2 regions of the Caloramator sp. ALD01 genome follow, and region 2 is predicted to be linked to the other one. Evidence: predicted binding sites of a transcription regulator. Region 2 holds the regulator's gene; the other holds the start of a gene.
What was found. Region 2 encodes Rex, which represses fermentation and respiration genes when NADH is low (regulators of the CRP and FNR family bind a similar motif). Its sites were predicted from a motif close to ATTGTTAANNNNTTAACAAT; they were not measured.
Positions count from the first base shown of each region.

Region 1 (15,364 bases), on a different contig from region 2:
TGTCCACCCATTCCTGCAAGAAGTGAATCTGGCCTCTCCTTTTCTATTATCCTCTCTAAAACCTCTGCTGTTAACGGTTCTATGTATACCTTATCTGCCACCTCTTTATCCGTCATAATTGTAGCTGGATTTGAATTTACTAATACAACCTCAATTCCTTCCTCCTTTATTGCCATACAGGCTTGAGTTCCTGAATAATCAAACTCTGCTGCTTGTCCTATAACTATTGGCCCTGAACCTATAACAAGTACCTTTTTTATATCTCTATTAAGTGGCATAGTATCCCTCCTATAGTGCTAATTTTAAAAATTCATCAAATATGTAGTCGTTGTCTTTTGGACCAGGACAAGCTTCTGGATGAAATTGAACTGAATAAATTGGAAGTTTTTTGTGTCTCATTCCTTCGATTGTACCATCATTTAAGCTAATATGTGTTACCTCCGTATCTTCTGGAACAAGATCAACATAATATCCGTGGTTTTGAGATGTTATATATATTTTGTTCTTCACTAAATCCTTTACAGGATGGTTACAGCCTCTATGTCCATATTTAAGTTTTTTAGTTCTTCCCCCAAGACTTAGGGCTATTAACTGGTGCCCTAAGCATATGCCTACAATTGGTTTTTTATTTATTAATTCTTTTATATTTTGAATAACATCTTGCAGCTCCTCTGGGTCTCCTGGCCCGTTTGATAAAAATACCAAATCAGGGTTTACCTCTAAAATTTCCTTATATGATGCTGTAGCTGGAAATACGGTTAATCTGCATCCTCTTTTTATAAAGCTTCTTATTATATTCTGTTTTACTCCAAAATCATATACCGCAACGTGCTTACCTTTCCCTTCTATTTGATATTTTTGCTTTGTAGTTACCTTAAACACTGCATCCTTATTTGAAAAGTTTTGCATCATTTCCATTGCTCTATCAAAATTACAGTCTGCAGGTACTATAACACCCCTCATTGTACCTACATCTCTTAGTATTTTAGTTAAGGCTCTTGTATCAATCCCCTCTAATCCTACTATTTTATTTATTTTAAAATATTCATCTAAGCTCACTTCACACCTAAAATTGCTTGGAAATTTGCATTTTTCTTTTACAATAAATCCCTTAACTTTAATTTTTTCAGATTCTATATCCTCAAAGTTTATACCGTAATTTCCTATGAGAGGATATGTCATAACGACTATTTGTCCATAATATGAAGGATCAGTTAAAACCTCCTGATACCCTGTCATACCCGTATTAAATACTACTTCACCAACTGTTTCTTGCAGGTCTCCGAATGCATTACCAATGAACTCTATTCCATTTTCAAGTATTAGCTTTGCCTTCATATTTTCCCTCCTTTAAACCCTTTATAGGCTAAATTAAATCATTTAAATTAGGATAATTTTTAATGCACTATATTACCTAAGAATTAAAAAGGACACTCAAGAGATTATAAACACTAATCCCTTAAGTGTCCATTATGTTTCATAAAAATATGTTGGCAAAGCAATAGTTTTAATTAAATTACAAAAAATTGTCATATTTATCATACTCCTTTCTGGCCTCACGGGACCAATTTAAAGTGTATTTTTTAAAATTTTAATCTAATATAAACACGGTGTCAATTCAAAAAGAATTATTTTTTATTTTAAAATTTTTCTGAATATTGTTTTTCTAAAATTAAAAAAGAAATAATATTTATATATTGAGAATTTACATCTACAAAAGAAGGAAAAATAAAGTACGTGTCGAATTTTATTAAATTGAATGTTAATTTAGAAGGGGGAATCTTTATGACTAAAAAGAAATCACTTGCTGCGTTTACTTTGGTGGTTTTTATGCTTATCAATCTATTTTACTTTTTCCCGTCAAAGCAAACGTTTGCTCAAGGCAAAACAAAACTAATCATTCACTATGCAAAGGACCCAAATACCAATAAGGACTGGAACCTTTGGATTTGGCCTGCAGGAAAAGATGGTAAAAAATATGAGTTTACTAAAAAGGATGACTTTGGTCCCTATGCAGTTATAGAATTTGATGAAAGCTATGATAAGGTTGGGTTTATAGTAAGAACTGATGATTGGGAAAAGGATGTTGCAGAGGACAGATTTGTTGATAAATTTAAGGATGGTGTGGCTGAAATATGGCTACTTCCAGGTGATGCTGAAATTTATTATTCAAAGCCAGATAAGAAAAATTCTACACCTGTAAAGCTTAAAGAACAAACAAAGGTTACTGTTCATTATTATAGATATGATGGAAAATACGATGGATGGAACCTTTGGATTTGGCCTTTTGGTAAACAGGGAAAAGGATACAATTTTACAGGCAAGGATAGCTTTGGAGTTGTTGGTACATTTGTTATTGATGATACCTTAGGCATAGATAAACTTGGAATCATAACAAGAAGAAGTGAACCTAACAATGACTGGGCTGAAAAGGAATTTGGTGATAGATTTATAACTAAGTTTAAAGAAGATGGTTCTGCTGAAATATGGTTAATGCAAGGAGATGAAAGGGTTCACTACTCTATGGATACACTTGATTTAACACAAAAATTAGTTTCTGCTTCAATTGATGGCATTAGCACTATAAATATTGAGGTTAACTTCCCATTTGAAATTAATGATACCCTAAAGGACAAGATAACTATTAAGGATAACGAAAAAACATTTACAATTAGAGAGATAAAAGTTGACGAATCTACAAAGGTTGACAATAAAGCAAGAAGACTAAGTATAGTGCTTAATGAAAAATTAGCACTTGATAAAACAATTACAGTAGAATTTAAAGATTATGGAATAAAAACTGCAACCTTTGGTCAAATATTTAGTTCTAAGGAATTTGATGAACTTTACTTCTATTCAGGAAATGACCTTGGTGCAAACTACTCAAAGGAAAAAACAACCTTTAAGGTATGGGCACCAACTGCAAGTGAAGCAAAGCTTGTTATCTACTCAAAATGGGATGATAAACAGGGTAAGGAACTTGCAATGAAAAAGGAAGAAAAGGGCGTATGGTCATATACATTAGATGGTGACCAAAACGGAACAATTTATACCTATAAGGTAAAAATAGGCGATAGCTGGAACGAAGCTGTTGACCCTTATGCAAAGAGCGTTACAGTAAATGGCGATAAGGGAGTTGTTATTGATTTATCAAGAACTAACCCTGAAAAATGGAATCCAAAATCTAAGCCACAATTTAAAAATCCTGTAGATGCTATAATCTACGAGCTTCATATAAGGGATTTATCAGTTCATCCAGATAGCGGAATTAAAAACAAAGGAAAGTTCTTAGGTTTAACAGAAACAGGAACTAAAACAAAGAAGGGAACACCTACTGGACTTGATTATATTAAAAGTTTAGGGGTAACCCATATAGAAATATTGCCAATGTTTGATTTTGCATCAATTGATGAAACTTCAACAAAACCTCAATTTAACTGGGGATATGATCCTAAAAACTACAATGCACCAGAGGGAAGCTACTCAACTGACCCATATAACCCAATATCAAGAGTGTCTGAGCTTAAGACTATGGTTCAAACACTACACGACAATGGTTTAAGGGTAATTATGGATGTAGTTTACAACCATATGTACAGTGCTGAAGCTGCTAATTTTAACAAACTTGTACCAGGATACTTCTTTAGGACTGATGCATCAGGTAAACTCACAAATGGTTCTGGATGTGGAAATGATGTTGCTTCTGAAAGAAGTATGGCAAGAAAATTTATAGTTGAATCTGTTGTTTATTGGGCTAAGGAATATAACGTTGATGGATTTAGATTTGACCTAATGGGACTTTTAGATATTGAAACTATGAATACAATAAGAGCTGAACTTGATAAAATAGACCCATCTATATTAATAATAGGAGAAGGTTGGAACCTCTCAACAGCACTTGATGACAGCCTAAAGGCAAACCAAAAGAATGCTGCAAAGATGCCAAGAATTGCCCATTTTAATGACACTATAAGAGATGGAATAAAGGGAAGCGTATTTAACCACAACGAACCTGGATTTGTTAATGGAAGTCGTTCTTCACAATTTAAAGTTATGTCTGGTATTGTAGGCGGAATAGATTATTCAAGTGGAATAAGTACTTGGGGTAATATTGAACCTGTTCAGTCTGTTGTTTACTGTGAAGCCCACGACAACAATACCCTGTACGATAAACTAAAGTTTACTAATCCAAATGCATCTGAAGAAGAAATAAAAGCAATGCATAAGCTCGCTGGTGCTATTGTTCTAACATCACAGGGAATTCCTTTCCTACACGCAGGACAAGAGTTTATGAGAACAAAACAGGGAAATGACAACAGCTACAATGCAAGTGATGAAATAAACAGACTTGACTGGGATAGAAAAGACCAAAACATTGATGTAGTTGAATATTATAAAGGATTAATAGAGCTTAGAAAAAATCACCCTGCATTTAGAATGCCAACTGCTGAAATGATTAAAAAACATCTTGAATTTTTAGATACACCAACAAATGTTATCGCATATACTCTAAAGGACAATGCAAACGGAGATAAGTGGAAGAATATTGTAGTTGCCTTCAATGGAACTGAAAAAGAACAAAAGATTACTCTTCCAAGCCGTGGAAAATATTGTGTTGTTGTAAACGGACAAAAGGCAGGTGTTAAAACACTTGAAACTGTAAGCGGTGGAACTCTTACACTTCCACCAAAGACAGCATATGTTCTATATGAAAAGACAACAAATTATGCACTAATTTCAGCAGTAGTAATTCTTGTTGGAATGTTAGGCTTTGTTGGATACCATATGTACAGCAAATTAAATAAGAAGTGATTAATTTAGAGCCCTACTTTTGTAGGGCTCAGATTGTTGACAAACCCACTTGTTAGCTAAAGTATGAAAAAGCCCCATGAAAGGATTTCAAAATGGCATATTTCATGAGCTTTAGCAATTATTGCTTTTCGACTTTGAAAAAGTCCGTAATTCGGCACAGGACGTGCCGAGCCGAGCGGCCATCAGGACGATGGCATCGCGAGGGTAGGACTTTTTCAAACAAAGAAAAGCTTAGAATTGCTTAGCGAAATGAACGAATGCCCAAGAAATCCTTCATGGGGCTAATCAATATATAACTTTTTCAACAGCCTGAGTCCTACTTTTGTAGGGCTCGTCTATTCATCATAAAAATCTAAAAAGGAATATTCCTTATCTCCTTTTTTCCAGCCTAATATACAGTCCATATTTACATTTTTTGAAGCATTGAAAATAGATTTATCAACATCATTAAACTTCTTTTTTAATTCCTTTATAAGCTCTTTAATTTCGTATCTCTTATTTGCTATCTTTTCTGCAGCTACCATACAAGCACAGTTTATAGGCCATATACCATTTGCTTTAGTAAACTGTTCTATATGTCTCTCCTCTATATAATACATTGGACGAATTAACTCTATCCCCTCAAAATTTTCTGACTTTAGCTTTGGCATCATTGTTTTAAAATTACCAGAATACAAAACATTTAGCATAATAGTCTCTATAACATCATTAAAATGATGACCAAGTGCAAGCTTATTACAACCAAGTTCCTTCGCCTTTGAATATAGGGCACCTCTTCTCATCCTTGCACACATATAACAGGGATAATCCTTTGCTATTCTATCTGCAACTTCAAATATTCCAGATTCAAATATTTTTATTGGTATATTTAAATAGTTGCAGTTGTCAATAAGAAGTGCTCTTATGCTTTCGTGATACCCTGGATCCATTGCTATAAACTCAAGTTCAAAATTAATCTTACCGTGCCTTTTTAGCTCTTGAAACAGCTTTGCCATAAGCATACTGTCTTTTCCGCCTGATACGGCAACAGCAACCTTATCCCCATCTTCAACAAGTTTAAATTCATCTATTGCCTTAACAAATTTAGTCCAAAGTTTATTTCTATATGTTTTAATAATACTTCTTTCTATATCCTTTAAAGGTTTTCTTTCACTAAAGGGAACTAATATAGGACAACCAGTCCCCGCAAGCTTATTTTCGCTCATTCTTATCCTCCTTTTTTTAAAATATCGTATTTTATTATATTTCACATATAAGTATTTATTCAACAAGTATTTTTGTGTAGACTTTGTTATTTTTTTAACTTTTTTTTGTTTTAGGTATTGATTTTTTTATTGGACTGTATTACAATGTAATTGTGAATTAATTAACAATATAACAGTTTGATTGATTCATTTTTTATTCAATGCATTTGTTAATAATTTAACTATTTAGCATAATCAATCTTCTTCAACATTATCGACATTTCTATTGATGTTATTATTTTAACAAGTGAGGTGTTTTTTATGGCAGTAACAAACAGAGAGGAACTACTTCAAAAAATCTCTGAAATAAGAGAAGCTCAAAAGAAATTTGCAACTTATACACAAGAACAGGTTGACGAGATTTTCAGACAAGCAGCAATGGCTGCAAACAATGCAAGAATATATCTTGCAAAGATGGCTGTTGAAGAAACAGGAATGGGTATAGTAGAAGACAAGGTTATAAAGAACCACTTCGCATCAGAATACATCTACAACAAGTACAAAGACGAAAAAACTTGTGGCGTTATTGAAAAGGATGAAACTATGGGACTTACAAAGATAGCAGAACCAATAGGAGTTATTGCTGCTATAGTTCCAACAACAAACCCAACATCAACAGCAATATTCAAGGCACTACTTGCTTTAAAGACAAGAAACGGTATAATATTCTCTCCTCACCCACGTGCTAAAAAATCAACTATAGAAGCTGCACGAATAATACTCGATGCTGCTGTTAAGGCTGGTGCACCAAAGAATATAATAGGATGGATTGATGAGCCATCTGTGGAACTTTCACAACTTGTTATGGCAGAATCTGACTTAATTCTTGCAACTGGTGGGCCTGGAATGGTAAAGGCTGCATATTCTTCAGGAAAACCTGCAATAGGGGTTGGTGCTGGTAATACACCTGCTATAATCGATGAGTATGCACATATTAAGATGGCAGTAAACTCAATACTTCTTTCAAAGAGCTTCGACAACGGTGTTATATGTGCATCAGAACAATCTGTAATAGTACTTGATGAAGTATATGATGAAGTAAAAAATGAATTTATAGAAAGAGGAGCATATATCTTAAAGGGAGATGAGGTTGACAAGGTTAGAAAGATTCTTCTTGTTAACGGCTCAATAAACCCAAATATAGTTGGACAAAGCCCACAAAAGATAGGTGAAATGGCTGGTGTTAAGGTACCAGACAATGCAAGAATAATAATTGCTGAAGTTGAGTCAGTTGAAATAGATGAACCATTCTCCTATGAAAAGCTATCTCCAGTTCTTGCAATGTATAGAGCTCATTCCTTTGATGAAGCACTTGATAAGGCAGTGACACTTGTTAAGCACGGCGGATTTGGTCATACTTCAGTTCTATACACAGATACAATAAAATGCAAGGATAGAGTTGAAAAATTCAGTATGGCAATGAAGACAGGAAGAACAATAATAAATATGCCTTCTTCACAGGGTGCAATTGGAGATATTTATAACTTCAGACTTGCTCCATCTCTAACTTTAGGCTGCGGTTCTTGGGGTGGAAACTCTGTTTCTGAAAATGTAGGAGTTAAGCATCTTCTAAACATTAAGAACGTAGCTGAGAGGAGAGAAAATATGCTTTGGTTTAGAGTACCAGAAAAGATATACTTCAAATATGGTTGCCTTCCTGTAGCACTACAAGAGTTAAAGGATATGGGCAAGAAAAGAGCATTCATAGTAACTGATAAGGTACTGTTTGATTTAGGATATGCTGAAAAGGTTACTAACGTATTAGATAGTATAGGAATTGAAACAAGCGTATTCTTTGAGGTTGAACCAGATCCAACACTTGCTTGTGCTAAAAAGGGTGCTGATTTAATGAGAGCATTTAACCCAGACGTTATAATAGCACTTGGTGGTGGATCACCAATGGATGCTGCAAAGATTATGTGGGTTATGTATGAACATCCAGAGGTTAGATTTGAGGATCTTGCAATGAGATTTATGGATATAAGAAAGAGAGTTTACAGATTCCCAGAACTTGGACAAAAGGCTATGATGGTGGCAATTCCAACATCAGCTGGTACAGGTTCAGAAGTTACTCCTTTTGCAGTTATAACTGATGAAAAGACTGGAATTAAGTACCCTCTTGCTGATTATGAATTAACTCCTGATATGGCAATTGTTGATACTGAACTTATGATGAATATGCCAAAGGGATTAACAGCAGCTTCAGGTATAGATGCCCTAACTCACGCAATAGAGGCTTATGTTTCAGTTCTTGCATCAGAATATACAAATGGACTTGCACTTGAGGCAATAAGATTGATATTTAAGTATCTACCTCTTGCATATAGCGAAGGCCCAACTAACCAAAAGGCAAGAGAAAAGATGGCACACGCTTCAACTATGGCTGGTATGGCATTTGCAAATGCTTTCCTTGGTGTATGCCACTCAATGGCACATAAACTTGGTGCAATGCATCATATACCACACGGTATAGCAAATGCTCTACTAATAAATGAAGTAATCAGATTTAATGCGGTAGATAATCCAAGAAAGCAAGCTGCATTCCCACAATATAAGTATCCAAACGCTAAGTGGAGATATGCAAGAATTGCAGATTACCTTGGACTTGGTGGAAAGACTGAAGATGAAAAGGTAGAACTTCTAATTAAGGCTATAGATGAGCTTAAGGAAAAGCTAAATATACCAAAATCAATAAAGGAAGCTGGAGTTTCAGAAAAGAAATTCTATGCAACACTTGATGAAATGGCTGAACAAGCATTTGACGATCAATGTACAGGTGCAAACCCAAGATATCCATTAATAAGCGAAATTAAGGAAATGTATATAAATGCTTTTGAAGGCAGATAAAAGATAAATTCCATATAGTTTTCATTAGTTTACCCCTATCCTATATAGTTTATCCCCTTGCATTATTGATATATAATAAAGAGCTAACAGAATAAAAACTGTTAGCTCTTTATTTATGCCTTCTTGCAAAGTCAACAAATTTAAATTTATCTGGTCTATGCCTCGACTCTGTATACTGAAATAGAGTCATATCTTCTAAGTAAACATAGTTTTTTACAACAACAACAACGTCATATCCTTCTAAATCTAAATACTTTTTATCCTCATCAGTTGCATTCTTTACAACTATCTCCTTCTTAGCAAAGGATATCTTTAACCCTAACACATTTTCAATATACTCATAAATAGAATTTTGGCAGATTTCCTTTGTAAATCCATCAGCCACCCTCTTTAAAATAAAATCCTTGTCAAGTATTATTCTTTTATCCTTTATTTTTCTTGTCCTAACTATCCTCCAAACCTCATCTTGTTCACTTATTTGAAGCTGTTTTTGAAGATATTTATCAGGCTTTATAACTTCAAGTTCCTCAACTATTGTTTGGACAGAACCGCCCATTTTACTTGCAAGTTCTTTAAAACTTATAAGGCCTGAAACCTGAAAATCAAACTTATTAATATCAAGAACAAAGGAACCCTTACCCTTAATTTTTTGTATATATCCATTCTGTTCAAGATGCAGTAGGGCTTTTCTTACAGTATCCCTTGATACATCGTACATCTGCATCAGTTCGTTTTCTGAAGGAAGTTTGGCATTTGGTTCATATTCTACCTTTTCTATTTTTTCCACAATATCATTATATATTATTAGGTATTTACTATTTTCCATTCTCATCACCAATGATATTGTAACACGCCTTACATTACTTTACAATATAGTAAACTACAGATTCATAAGGCCTTAATGTTAAATTAGATAAATCTAATCCACTATCCCTATAATTTGATAATAATATTTCTACTCTACCCTTTAAGTCTATTTCTCCTTCTAAGTTAACCTTAGTAGGCTCTCCATAGAAGTTATTTACAACAACAAGTAGCTCATCTTTATAGCTTCTTGCATAAGCAAATACGCTTTTGTGCTCTACACAAAGTGGAATATACTCACCGTATGCAACAACGTCATACTCTTTTCTTATATTTATAAGATTTCTATAATGGTTTAATATTGAATCAGCATCATTTATCTGAGCTTCAACGTTTATTTCTTTAAAATTATTTGAAACTGATATCCAAGGTTGTCCATCTGTAAAACCAGCATTCTCACTATCATCCCACTGCATTGGGGTTCTTGAGTTGTCCCTTGACCTTTCCATTATAATTTTCATTACTTCATCTTCAGCCATTCCCTTTTCTTTTAGTATTCTATAATAGTTTATAGATTCAACATCCTTATAGTACTCTATTTTATAAAAATATGGATTTGTCATACCTATTTCTTCACCTTGGTATATATATGGGGTTCCCCTTAGCATATGGATTGAGGTTGCAAGCATCTTGGCCGATTCTTTATGGTATTTATTATCATCTCCAAATCTTGAAACAACTCTTGGTTGGTCGTGGTTACACCAAAACACTGCACTCCAGCCATTACCTTTCTGCATACCAGTTTGCCATTCATTAAATATCTTCTTTAGCTCTTTAAAATCAAAATCCATAAGAGCCCACTTATCACCATTTTTATAATCTACCTTTAAATGATGAAAATTAAATACCATTGAAAGTTCTTTTTCTTCTGGATTTGTGTATTTTATGCAGTTATCAATTGAAGTAGATGACATCTCTCCTACTGTAATTATATCATCATATCTACCAAATGTATTTTTGTTAAGTTCTTTTAAGTATTTATGAATGTTTGGGCCATCAGTATAAAATCTTCTTCCATCTCCTATTAAATCATCCTCAAATACTGCTGGTTTTGATATAAGGTTTATAACATCAAATCTTAGTCCCTTTACTCCCTTTTGTAGCCAAAAGTTTACTATTTCATATACATATTTTCTTACCTCTTCGTTATCCCAATTTAAATCCGCCTGGGTTACATCAAACAAGTGTAGGTAATATTCCCCAAACTTTTCTACATATTCCCAAGCACTTCCTCCAAACTTAGACTGCCAGTTTGTTGGTTTTTCTTTAAATATATAAAAGCCTTTATACTTTTTATCACCTTTAAGAGCTCTTTTAAACCACTCGTGTTCTGTCGAAGTATGGTTTAAAACCATATCAAGCATTATACCAATATCCCTCTTTTGTGCTTCCTCAACTAAAGTTTCGAAATCCTCCATCGTTCCAAATCTACTATCTATATTATAATAATCTGCAACATCATACCCATTATCCCTTTGGGGTGAAACATAAAAAGGAGTTAGCCATATATAGTCAACCCCTAAAAACTTTAAATAGTCAAGTTTCTCAATGACACCCCTTAAATCTCCAAAACCATCTCCATTTGAGTCTTTAAAGGATTTTGGGTAAATTTGATATACAACACTCTTTTTAAAGTCCTTCATCTCGTCACTCCTATTCTTTAATTTTTTTTAACACAATTGGGCTGTTTTGAAAACAGCCCAATTGTGAATTTTAAATTAGGGGAAAGTCTATTCAACATTATTACTTGTTATCCTTAACAAGAATATTATTCTTCTTAAACAGTACTGTAAGCATAAATGGAACTATAATTGCAATTAGCATTGCTATAAAGAACTTAAACATAAATTGTGGCTTTATTGAAAGGATTCCTGGAAGTCCTCCAACACCAATTGAGTTTGCTAAAACACCAGTTCCTACTGAAAATACTGCTGCAATTGATGAACCAATCATTGCTGCAAGGAATGGATATACATATTTTAAGTTGATACCAAACATTGCAGGTTCAGTTACTCCAAGGTAGCAGGATATACAAGCTGGAATTGAAACTTGCTTTTCTTCTTCATCGTGCTTATTTAAATAGATAATTGCAAGTACTGCAGAACCTTGTGCAATATTAGATAGTGCAATCATTGGCCATAGGTTTGTTCCACCAAGTTCGCTCATTAATTGTAGGTCTATTGCATTTGTCATATGATGTAGACCTGTTATAACAAGTGGAGCATAAGTAAATCCAAATATTGCTGCAAATAGCCATCCAAATGCTGATGTAAGTCCTGCATAAACAACCTTAGAAATTGCTGAACCTATTGCCCATCCAAGTGGTCCTAATATTGTATGGGCAATTAGCACTGTTGGAACAAGTGCAAAGAATGGAACTACTATCATTGATATATATGAAGGAACTATATCTCTAAGCTTTGATTCAAAGAATGAAAGTGTAAATCCTGCAAGTATTGCTGGTATTACTTGGGCCTGGTATCCAATCATCTTAACTTGTGCAAAACCAAAGTTCCATACTGGTATTTCCTTTGCTGTTGCAACTGCATAGGCATTAAGTAACTGTGGTGAAACAAGTGTTATACCAAGTACTATACCAAGTATTTGTGTTGTACCCATCTTCTTTGATATTGACCACGTTATACCAACTGGTAAAAAGAAGAATATTGCTTCACCTATAAGCCATAGGAAATGGTGAACTCCAGCCCAAAATTGTGATATTTCTGTTAAACTCTTTGTTCCATTTTCAAACATCTTAATATCGCCTATTATATTTCTAAAACCAAGTATAAGACCTCCAACAACTATTGCTGGAATAAGTGGTGCAAATATTTCACCAAGGTGTGATATAAGTCTTTGAATTAGACTCATATTTTGTCTTGCTGCCTTCTTTGCTTCATCCTTGCTAACACCTTCTATACCTGCATATCTTACAAACTCATTGTAGAAAACAGCAACTTCGTTTCCAATGATTACTTGGAACTGTCCTGCTTGAGTGAAGGTTCCCTTAACAACCTTCATAGCATCAATCTTTTTTACATCTGCCTTCTTTGGGTCATTTAAAACAAATCTCATTCTTGTTGCACAGTGGGATACTGCTGCTATATTTTCTTTTCCTCCCACGTACTCTAAAAGTTCTTTTACATCATTTGCAAATTTACTCACTTTTGTTCCCCTCCATCCTAACTTGTACGTACAACTTTATTTTCATTTATATAATATCATGTACGTACAAGTTAGGCAATAGTTTTTTGAAAATTTTAAGAAAAATTAAATAAGAAAAGATAAGGTGATAAGCACCCTATCTTTTCTTATTTTTATTAAATCGCATTTAGGCCTGCTATATTTAACAAATTCCAAGGTTTATTGAAATGAGGTTGGAAGAAGAAATCGGTAAAGGCTAAATCCTCAATTGTCATTTCATTTTGTATAAAAACAGACATTGTATTCATAAGTGGTGTCAAATCGTGTTTTGATAGTATCTGTGAACCAAGTATTCTTCCTGTATCACTTTCATAAACTACTTTAAGTTTTGCCTTTTCATATGTTGGCATAAACTCTGGTCTATAATTGTCTTCTATTGTAACAGATTGTATATTTAGTCCCTTTTGTTTTGCAATCTCTTCTATTAATCCCGTTGATGCAATATTATAATCATATATCTTAATACCCGATGTTCCTTGAGTTCCTCTCCACTTTATACTTCTGTCTACAAGATTTCTTGCAGCCAATGTTCCCATTCTTACTGCATTTGTTGCAAGCGGTATATATTCATATGACTTAGTAGGATTATACCAAACTGCTGCACAGTCCCCTGCTGCAAAAACATCTTCCCTTGATGTTCTCATATATTCATCTACAATTATTGCTCCATTTGAAAGCATATTAAGTTTACCTTTAAACATTTCAGTTGAAGGTTTAAATCCTACACATACTATAACAACATCTGCATCATATTCACCCTTATCAGTTATAACCCTTTTTACCTTTCCATCTTCACCTTCAAACCTTACTACTGTTTGAGATAAAGCTAAATTAATATCGTGTTTTTTAATTTCTTCTTCTGCTATATCTGTGAATTCCTTGTCCAAATACTTACTTAATATTCTCTCCTGCGTATCAATTAAAGTTACATTCTTTCCTTTTTCTCTAAAAGCCTCTACAAGCTCTACCCCAATATATCCTGCCCCAACAACAACTACATTTTGAACCTCTTTTACTTTTTCTATTATATCGTTGGCGTGATAGTAATTCTTAGATAGCAGTATATTTTTTAAATTAAAGCCCTCAATCTTAGGAAGAATTGGCCAAGAACCTGTAGTTATTATTAACTTATCATAAGAATCTGTAAACTCTTCACCTGTTTTTATATCTTTAACCCTTACCTCTTTCTTGTCAAAATCAACATCTAATACTTCGTGCTGCATTTTCGTATCTACACCAAGACTCTTTAAATGTTCTGGAGATGAATAAAATAGCCCCTTAACATCCTTTATAACGCCACCAACATAAAGAGCAATTCCACAGGATAAAAAGGAAATAGTATCATTTCTTTCATAGACGGTTATTTTAGCATCCTTGTAAAGCTTAGATGTGTTTATTGCGGCTGCTGTACCAGCGTGGGTACAACCAATTATTATAACCTTCATAATATTCACCCCTTAAAAATATCTTACTTTAATTTTATATTATTTAATAATAATTATCAATAGAATATTTATATCTTTTTATACCTAAAAAAATCACCATATATAATATGTTTATATATGGTGATTTTTATGTAAAAGTCTGGGGTGAAAATTATTTACATACCTTTAGCTACTCCAGTATTTCTATTTTGTACCCATTTTAAAACAAAATATAATGGTATTCCTATTATAAGTGCACCAAGGCCCCATAACATTTGTTCCTTTGTTGCTTTAGTTAGTAACCATATACTAACTATAACCGAAATTATTGGTAGTAAGCTGCCAAAAGGCATATTATAGGTACTCTTCATACCACGTTTTCTAAATACTATTACAGAAAGACAAGTTGGAATATATTGTGCAAATCTTGATATAACAGATATCATAGCAAGTTGTGTAAATGTACCTGATACTGCAACAGGTATTGCAAGAAGAACAGTTATAATTACAGCTATATAAGGTACGTCGTGCTTATTTTTCTTTGCTATATAATTTGGAAGTATTCCATCCTCTGCAAGTGCAACACCTGATCTTGGGGCATTAAATGAAGCTGCTATGTTTATACCTCCAATTGATAATAGGGTTGCAATTGCTACAAACTTTTCACCAAAACCTCCCATAAATACCTTTGCTGCATCAGCTACAGGTGTTGTACTTTCAGCAAGTGCTCCTCCTAAGATACCAACAGCAATAATTTGAACAAGAATATAGACAATTGATGCTAAAATCATAGTTGCTATAATTGCTCTTGGTATATTTTTTTGTGGTTCATCCATATCTTCTGCTGCAACAGCAATTGATTCAAAACCTGTAAAGGCATAGAAGATTAGAATAGCAGCTGAACCTATAGTTGCACCGCTTGTTCCATTAGGAAACATAGGAGTAAAATTTCCACCTTTTATAAAGAAT
Region 1 is NZ_AXAA01000006.1:30,104-45,467, reverse strand. Features, by position in the region: gene carB (carbamoyl-phosphate synthase (glutamine-hydrolyzing) large subunit) at 1-278, opposite strand, end outside; gene A3M9_RS0104365 (carbamoyl phosphate synthase small subunit) at 289-1,338, opposite strand; gene pulA (type I pullulanase) at 1,786-4,812, shown strand; gene A3M9_RS0104355 (tRNA 2-thiocytidine biosynthesis TtcA family protein) at 5,148-6,017, opposite strand; gene adhE (bifunctional acetaldehyde-CoA/alcohol dehydrogenase) at 6,318-8,903, shown strand; gene treR (trehalose operon repressor) at 9,013-9,729, opposite strand; gene treC (alpha,alpha-phosphotrehalase) at 9,764-11,410, opposite strand; gene treP (PTS system trehalose-specific EIIBC component) at 11,511-12,932, opposite strand; gene A3M9_RS0104330 (FAD-dependent oxidoreductase) at 13,088-14,416, opposite strand; gene A3M9_RS0104325 (APC family permease) at 14,572-15,364, opposite strand, start outside.
Region 1: adhE (bifunctional acetaldehyde-CoA/alcohol dehydrogenase) is a predicted target of Rex. The motif match lies at 6,167-6,186, and genes of this name have one in related genera.

Region 2 (7,140 bases):
GATGAAGGATTTGATTGTTATTGGAATAGAATCAAGCTGTGATGAAACATCTTGTGCTATTGTTAAAAATGGAAGAGAAGTTCTTTCTAATATAATATCTTCACAGATTGATATTCATAAAAAATTTGGAGGAGTTGTTCCTGAGGTTGCCTCAAGAAAGCACGTTGAAGTTATAAGTAATGTGGTAAAAGAGGCAATTGAGAAGGCAAATATATCCTTTGAAGATATAGATTTAATAGCTGCAACATATGGTCCTGGTCTTGTTGGTGCTCTTCTTGTAGGATTATCCTATGCCAAGGGATTAGCATTATCCTTAAATAAACCCTTTGTTGGAGTAAATCACATAGAGGGCCATATAGCAGCAAATTACATAGCACACAAGGAATTAGAGCCACCCTACCTATGCCTTATAGTTTCAGGTGGACATACACATCTTGTTCTTGTTAAGGACTATACTGAATTTGAAGTATTAGGAAGAACAAGGGATGATGCGGCTGGAGAGGCCTACGATAAGGTTGCAAGAGCATTAGGGCTTGGTTATCCAGGGGGACCTTTAATTGATGCCTTAGCAAAAGAGGGAGATGAATATGCAGTAGATTTTCCAAAGGCATACCTTGAGGATGAAAGTTTTGATTTTTCTTTTAGTGGGCTCAAATCTGCAGTTTTAAACTACTTAAATAAAATGCAGATGACGGGAAAAGAAATTAAAAGGGAGGATGTTGCAGCAAGCTTTCAAAGAGCTGTTGTAGAGATATTGACTGAAAAGGCAATACTTGCAGCAAAAAAATATAAAATGAATACAATTTGTCTTGCAGGTGGTGTTGCAGCAAATTCTAAGTTAAGAGAGGCATTAGCAAAAGAATGTAAAAAAGAAGGAATTAATTTTTACTATCCACCAATTAGTTTATGTACAGATAATGCTGCAATGATAGCAAGTGCAGGGTATTTTAATTATAAGGCTGGACTTGTGTCGAATTTAGGGCTTAATGCATATCCTTCATTAAAAATAGGACAAAGATTGTAGAATTTGTGGATATTATGGATATGTTAACATATTATCTGTGGATAAAGTGGATAAATCTGCAAAAGCTTCACAAAATAACCCACAAAAGCTGTGGATAATATTGTGGACAATGTGGATATAACTTAATTTTTTGAAAAAAATAAAGATAATTAATTTTAGATTATCTTTATTTTTTATTGTATTATCGCAATTACATAAAAAGGAAATGAATAAGTAAAAGAAGAAATGAAGAGAAAATGATAGAAAAAAGTCAAAAAAGTACAAAAAAAGCTTTTATTTTAACAAAAAATGTTATATCATATAATTAGTCTTTTAGAAAAAATCTATAATTTTTGTGTTGAATTAGGGGGAAGTCGAATGGATTTTGATAAATACTTCCAAAGAGGTGTTAGGTATACCCTAATTAACACCGACGATGATTATGCTTACGATGTGATTGCAGAGTTCATATCTTGGGGAATTAGAAATAATAGAAAGTGTTATTATTTTGTCGATAGAGATGTTCTAACAAGCCTTGATTTTTATTTAAGACAGGCAAATATGGATATGATTGAACTTATTGCAAGTAATAAATTAATAGTTCAATCTTCTCAGCTTTTCTTTGCAAACAACAACATAAATTCAGCATATCAAAACATCAAGGATATGGCAAAGGATGCAGTTATGGATGGATATGACGGCATAGCGATAATTTCCGATAGAGAAGCCTTTTGTCATAGTGATTATGATGAGGAATTTTTATATAACTATGAAAAGGAATTAAACGATATATTTGAAAAATATCCAGTTTCAGCTATAAGCTGCTATAATATAGACAAATTTGGTGTTGATGCCCTTTTTGCAATAACACACTTAAATCCTAATTTTATATATAAGAACAATGATGAAGTATATGTTCATATAAATGATGAAGGCTTTTTTACAAAGGAAGAAACTTTAGGAATTGTACAGGAATTTTTAAAGAAGAGAGAAAAGGTAATAAGAGAAAATAAGGTATATAAATTTATAAGCAAATTATCTGGAGAATTGTCCTATAAAAAGGATGAAGGCGAGATACTTGAGACAGCATTAAGCATAATATGTAGCTCTATTTCAGCAAATAGAGGTTTTGTTGTACTATTTGAAAACAATGATTTGCCAAAGGATTTTAATTCTGACTATGTAATATCTTATAATATTACTGATGATATAGTAAATACATATAAACAGCATATTGAAGGTGGAACTTATAATCCAAAGGTAACTTTTTCAAAATTAAACTGTTTAGTATATCATACTAAAGATATATCAGGGCCAATAAAGGATGTTATGCAAAAGAACAATATATTGTCTTGTATAACAATTCCTATAAAGTTTGATGAAAATATACTAGGATGTATGTGGCTCTCAAGTCAAGACAAGTATTTCTCCTTTGAAGACAGCTCTGAGTTTTTATATATGGTATGTCAAACGATAGGTAAAATGCTTGTGGAATTTAGAAGATATAAAAAGATACAGGACAGTTTAATTCAATCAAGAAAGATGCAGGCATTAGGAGAGCTAACCGGTGGTATTGCCCACGAATTTAACAATATATTAACTCCAATATTAGGATATATACAAATTCTAAAAAATAACATAGACGACCCTATACTTAATAGATATATAGAACTCATTGAAGAAAGTGCAAAGGATGGGGCAAAAATAGTAAAGAGAATACAGGAATTTTCAAAGCCAAAACACAAGGAAAAGGAGCTTTGTGATATAAACAGGATTATTATTCAATCTGTTGAAATTACAAAACCAAAATGGACCTATGAATCCCAAATAAGCAAAAAGAGTATTGAGGTTAAATTAGATTTAAAGGCAAAGGGATTTGTTGAAGGCACAGCTACTGAGCTTAGAGAAGTATTTGTAAATATAATTTCTAACGCCATAGATGCTATGCCAAACGGTGGATTTTTGCATATAGAGTCCTTTAATAAGAAGGGAAATATAGTGGTAAAAATAAAGGACACTGGAGTTGGTATGACTGAGGAAGTTAAAGAGAAGATATTTGAGCCCTTCTTTACAACAAAAAATGAAAGAGGAAATGGACTTGGGCTTTCTATTGTTTACTCAATAATTAAGGAAATGAATGGACATATAGATGTATCAAGCCAAGTTAATGAAGGAACTGAGTTTGAGATTAAACTACCTGCAAAGGGTGCAGGATTAAGCAGAGAACATCTTAATGAAAGTTGTGAAGAAAAGCAAATTTATAAAATATTAGTTATAGATGATCAGGAGCCTGTTGCAGAGGCAGTATCAGAGATGCTAAAGAGTCTTGGACACGACTCGGTTTATGTAGTTGATGATGAGGAGGCCCTTAAACTAATAGAAAAATATGATTTTGATGCAGTAATGTGTGATCTTGCTATGCCAAATTGCACAGGTGCTGAGCTTTCAGAAAAAATAAAGAAGATGAAGGAGATACCAGTAGTTCTAATGACAGGATGGCTTGGTAATCTCAATGATTCCGATAAGAAATATATAGATGATATAATACAGAAGCCCTTTTCAATTGAAGAGCTTAAAGATACAATTCAAAGAATATGCAAAAATAAAGTGGGCAATTAGCCCACTTATTCTTTAAATAATTCAGATTCATTTAGTCTATAGCTCAATATCATTAAACTTTCGCTTAGATGTACATTTTCTACTATAACATCATCTGGTGCATTTAAATCCGTTGGAGCAAAGTTCCATATACCTTTTATTCCATTTTTAATCATTATGTCTGCAACCATTTGTGCGTGCTCCTTTGGAACACATATAATACCTATATCTATTGGATTTTCCTTAAGGTATGTATCTAAACAATCTACATCCTTAACTTCAATATCCCTGATTTTAATTCCAATAAGCTTTGGATTTTTATCAAAAATAGCCTGTAGATGGAATCCTAACCTTTCAAACTTTGCATAGTTTGCAACAGCTTGACCTATATTACCTGCACCAACAATTATTGTTTTATAATTCTTATCAAGTCCAAGTATTTTTCCTATTTGGTCATATAAATCCTTAACGTTGTAACCATATCCCTGTTGCCCAAAGTCACCAAAACAGTTTAAATCCTGTCTTATTTGAGAAGCTGTAAACCCAATTCTTTCTGAAAGCTCCTTTGAAGATATTCTATCTATATCTTTTCTTAAAAGTTCACCTAAATACCTATGATATTTTGGCAATCTTCTGATAACTGCCATCGAAATCTTAGTTTCCTTTGCCATAAAGCTTCACTTCCCATCCTTATAATTTTCCCCTATCATATATGTTATAATATGCAAGAATTAATGTCAATTACCTAAAAAGTATTGCTTTAAATATGGGTTAATATTAAAATTAATCTGTTAGGCTATTTTAAGTTGAGGTGAAAAAATGGCAATTCTTTATGTTAACAATATAAAAAAGTCCTATGGAGTAGATGTAGTTTTAGATGGTATAAACTTAATAATAAACGAAGGCGATAAAATCGGATTTGTTGGAAGAAATGGTGCAGGTAAAACTACTCTTTTTAAAATAATAACAGGCAGCATAAAGCAGGACGAGGGTGAAATAATTCTTCAAAAGGGAAAAACTCTTGGGTATCTTTCGCAAAACTTAGACATAGATGAAAATCTTACTGCCTTTGAAGAGGTTATGAAGGTATTTTCAGATATAAAAGAGATAGAAGAAAGAATGAGGCAGATTGAAGAGGAGCTTTCAGATCCAAATTCAGACCACGAAAGGCTTCTAAAGGAATATGGAAGGCTTCAGGTGGAATTTGAAAATAGAAATGGATATAGCTGTGAAAGCTATGCAAAGGGTGTACTTATTGGACTTGGACTTCTTGAGGAGGAAATAAGCAAAAAAATTTGCTATCTATCAGGAGGACAAAAAACAAGAGTAGCTCTTGCAAAATTACTTTTAAAGAGTCCGGATGTTCTTTTATTAGATGAACCAACCAACCATCTTGATTTAGGAGGAATAGCTTTCCTTGAAAATTTCCTTAAGGAGTATAGGGGAACAGTGCTTATTATTTCTCACGATAGATATTTCCTCGATGTAATAACTAATAAGACGGTTGAAGTTTTAAATGGTAAAGTAGAAGAATATGGAGGAAACTATTCTTATTTCATAAAGGAAAGAAAAAATAGAATAGAGCAGAGGGTAAAGGAATACGAATTAAAACAGAAGGAAATAAAAAGGCTTGAAGAGATGATAGAAAGGTTTAGGTCCTTTAATCGCGAAAAAAGCATAAAACAAGCAGAGAGTAAAGAGAAAATGTTGTTAAAATTGGAAGAAAATTTAGGAGATAGACCAATAACCTATGAAGAAAATGTAAGGATAAGTTTTGATACAAGAATAAAAAGTGGTAATGACGTTCTCCAGATTGAAGAACTGTCTAAATCCTATGGAGAGAAGGTTCTTTTTAATAATATTAATTTAATGATTAGAAAAGGTGAAAAGGTTGCACTTATAGGAGAAAATGGACGTGGAAAAAGCACACTTTTAAAAATAATAAAGGGCGAAGTTCAGCCTGATAGTGGATATATAAGGCTTGGTAGGAATGTAGAGATTGGATATTATGATCAAGAACAAAGGGACTTAAATCCCGAAAAAACAATATTAGATGAAGTTTGGGATGAGTTTCCACAAAAAACAGTCAGAGAAATAAGGAATGCACTTGCAGCCTTTTTATTTAAAGGAGACGATGTGTTTAAAAAGATAAAGGATTTATCAGGCGGTGAAAAGTGTAGGTTAAATCTACTTAAGCTTATGTTGAAGAAGGCCAATTTTCTACTTCTTGATGAGCCTACAAACCATTTAGATATATTAACAAGGGAGGAACTTGAGGATACCCTTTTAGAATATGACGGAACTATTTTTGTAATATCCCACGATAGATATTTCCTAAATAAAGTTGTGCAAAAGATATGCGAGCTTGAGGAGAACAGTATTGTTGAATATCTCGGAAACTACGATTACTATATGGCTAAAAAGAATGCAAAGGAAGATGAAATAGTAGTTAATGAAGAAGGAAAAACAAAAACCCAAATAGAGAAGGAAAAGAAAAAGTTAAAGCAGGAAAGGGATAAGATTAAAAATATAAAAAATGAAATTAAAAAAGTAGAGGCAGAAATAGAGAAAAAAGAAAAAAACATAGCTGAATTAGAAGAGGAACTTTGCAAAGAGGAAGTCTATACAAATCCTGATAGGACAAGAGATATAAATCAACAAATAATTAATTTAAAGGATGAATTAGAAAAGTGTTATGAAATATGGGAAGAGCTTTTAGCAAATATTGAAGAATAAAGAAAGCACCTAATTATGTGTAAATGGTAGCTTTAATTAGGAAGTTACACATAATTTAGGTGCTCTTTTATATTATAGTGAACTTAAAGTTGATAGAAAATTATGAAAATATTATAATAAATATGGGGAATATAAAAATGTTATTGATTTAACAATGGGGGGATAATATGGAGAACATATCTTTTGAAAAAAGGGACAATATTGCAGTTCTAAAGATTTCTCGTCCAAAATTCCTGAATGCATTAAATTCCAATACTCTACTTGAACTTGATAGTATTATTGAAGATGTAAAAAGGGATAAGGACATCTACGTTCTTGTTATAACAGGTGAAGGAAATAAGGCCTTTGTTGCAGGAGCTGACATAAAAGAGATGTCTAATATGTCTGTATTTGAGGCAAGGGAGTTTTCTATTTTAGGGAATAGTGTTTTTAGAAAAATTGAAAAATTAGAGATACCAACTATTGCGGCAGTCAATGGCTATGCATTAGGTGGTGGATGTGAATTGAGCCTATGCTGTGATATTAGAATTGCATCTGAAAATGCAAAATTTGGGCAACCAGAGGTTACTTTAGGAATAACTCCAGGTTTTGGAGGAACACAAAGGCTTGCAAGAATAATTGGAACATCAAGGGCAAAGGAACTTATATATACAGGCAGAATCATTGATGCTAAAGAGGCAGAAAAAATAGGATTGGTTAACAAGGTGGTGCCACAGGAAATTTTAATGGATGAGGTTATGGATTTGGCAAATTCAATCTCAAAGAATGCACCAGTGGCTGTAAGAATGTGTAAAGTTGCAATA
Region 2 is NZ_AXAA01000017.1:426-7,565, reverse strand. Features, by position in the region: gene tsaD (tRNA (adenosine(37)-N6)-threonylcarbamoyltransferase complex transferase subunit TsaD) at 2-1,024, shown strand; gene A3M9_RS0108065 (ATP-binding protein) at 1,382-3,622, shown strand; gene A3M9_RS0108060 (redox-sensing transcriptional repressor Rex) at 3,628-4,272, opposite strand; gene abc-f (ribosomal protection-like ABC-F family protein) at 4,421-6,337, shown strand; gene A3M9_RS0108050 (short-chain-enoyl-CoA hydratase) at 6,505-7,140, shown strand, end outside.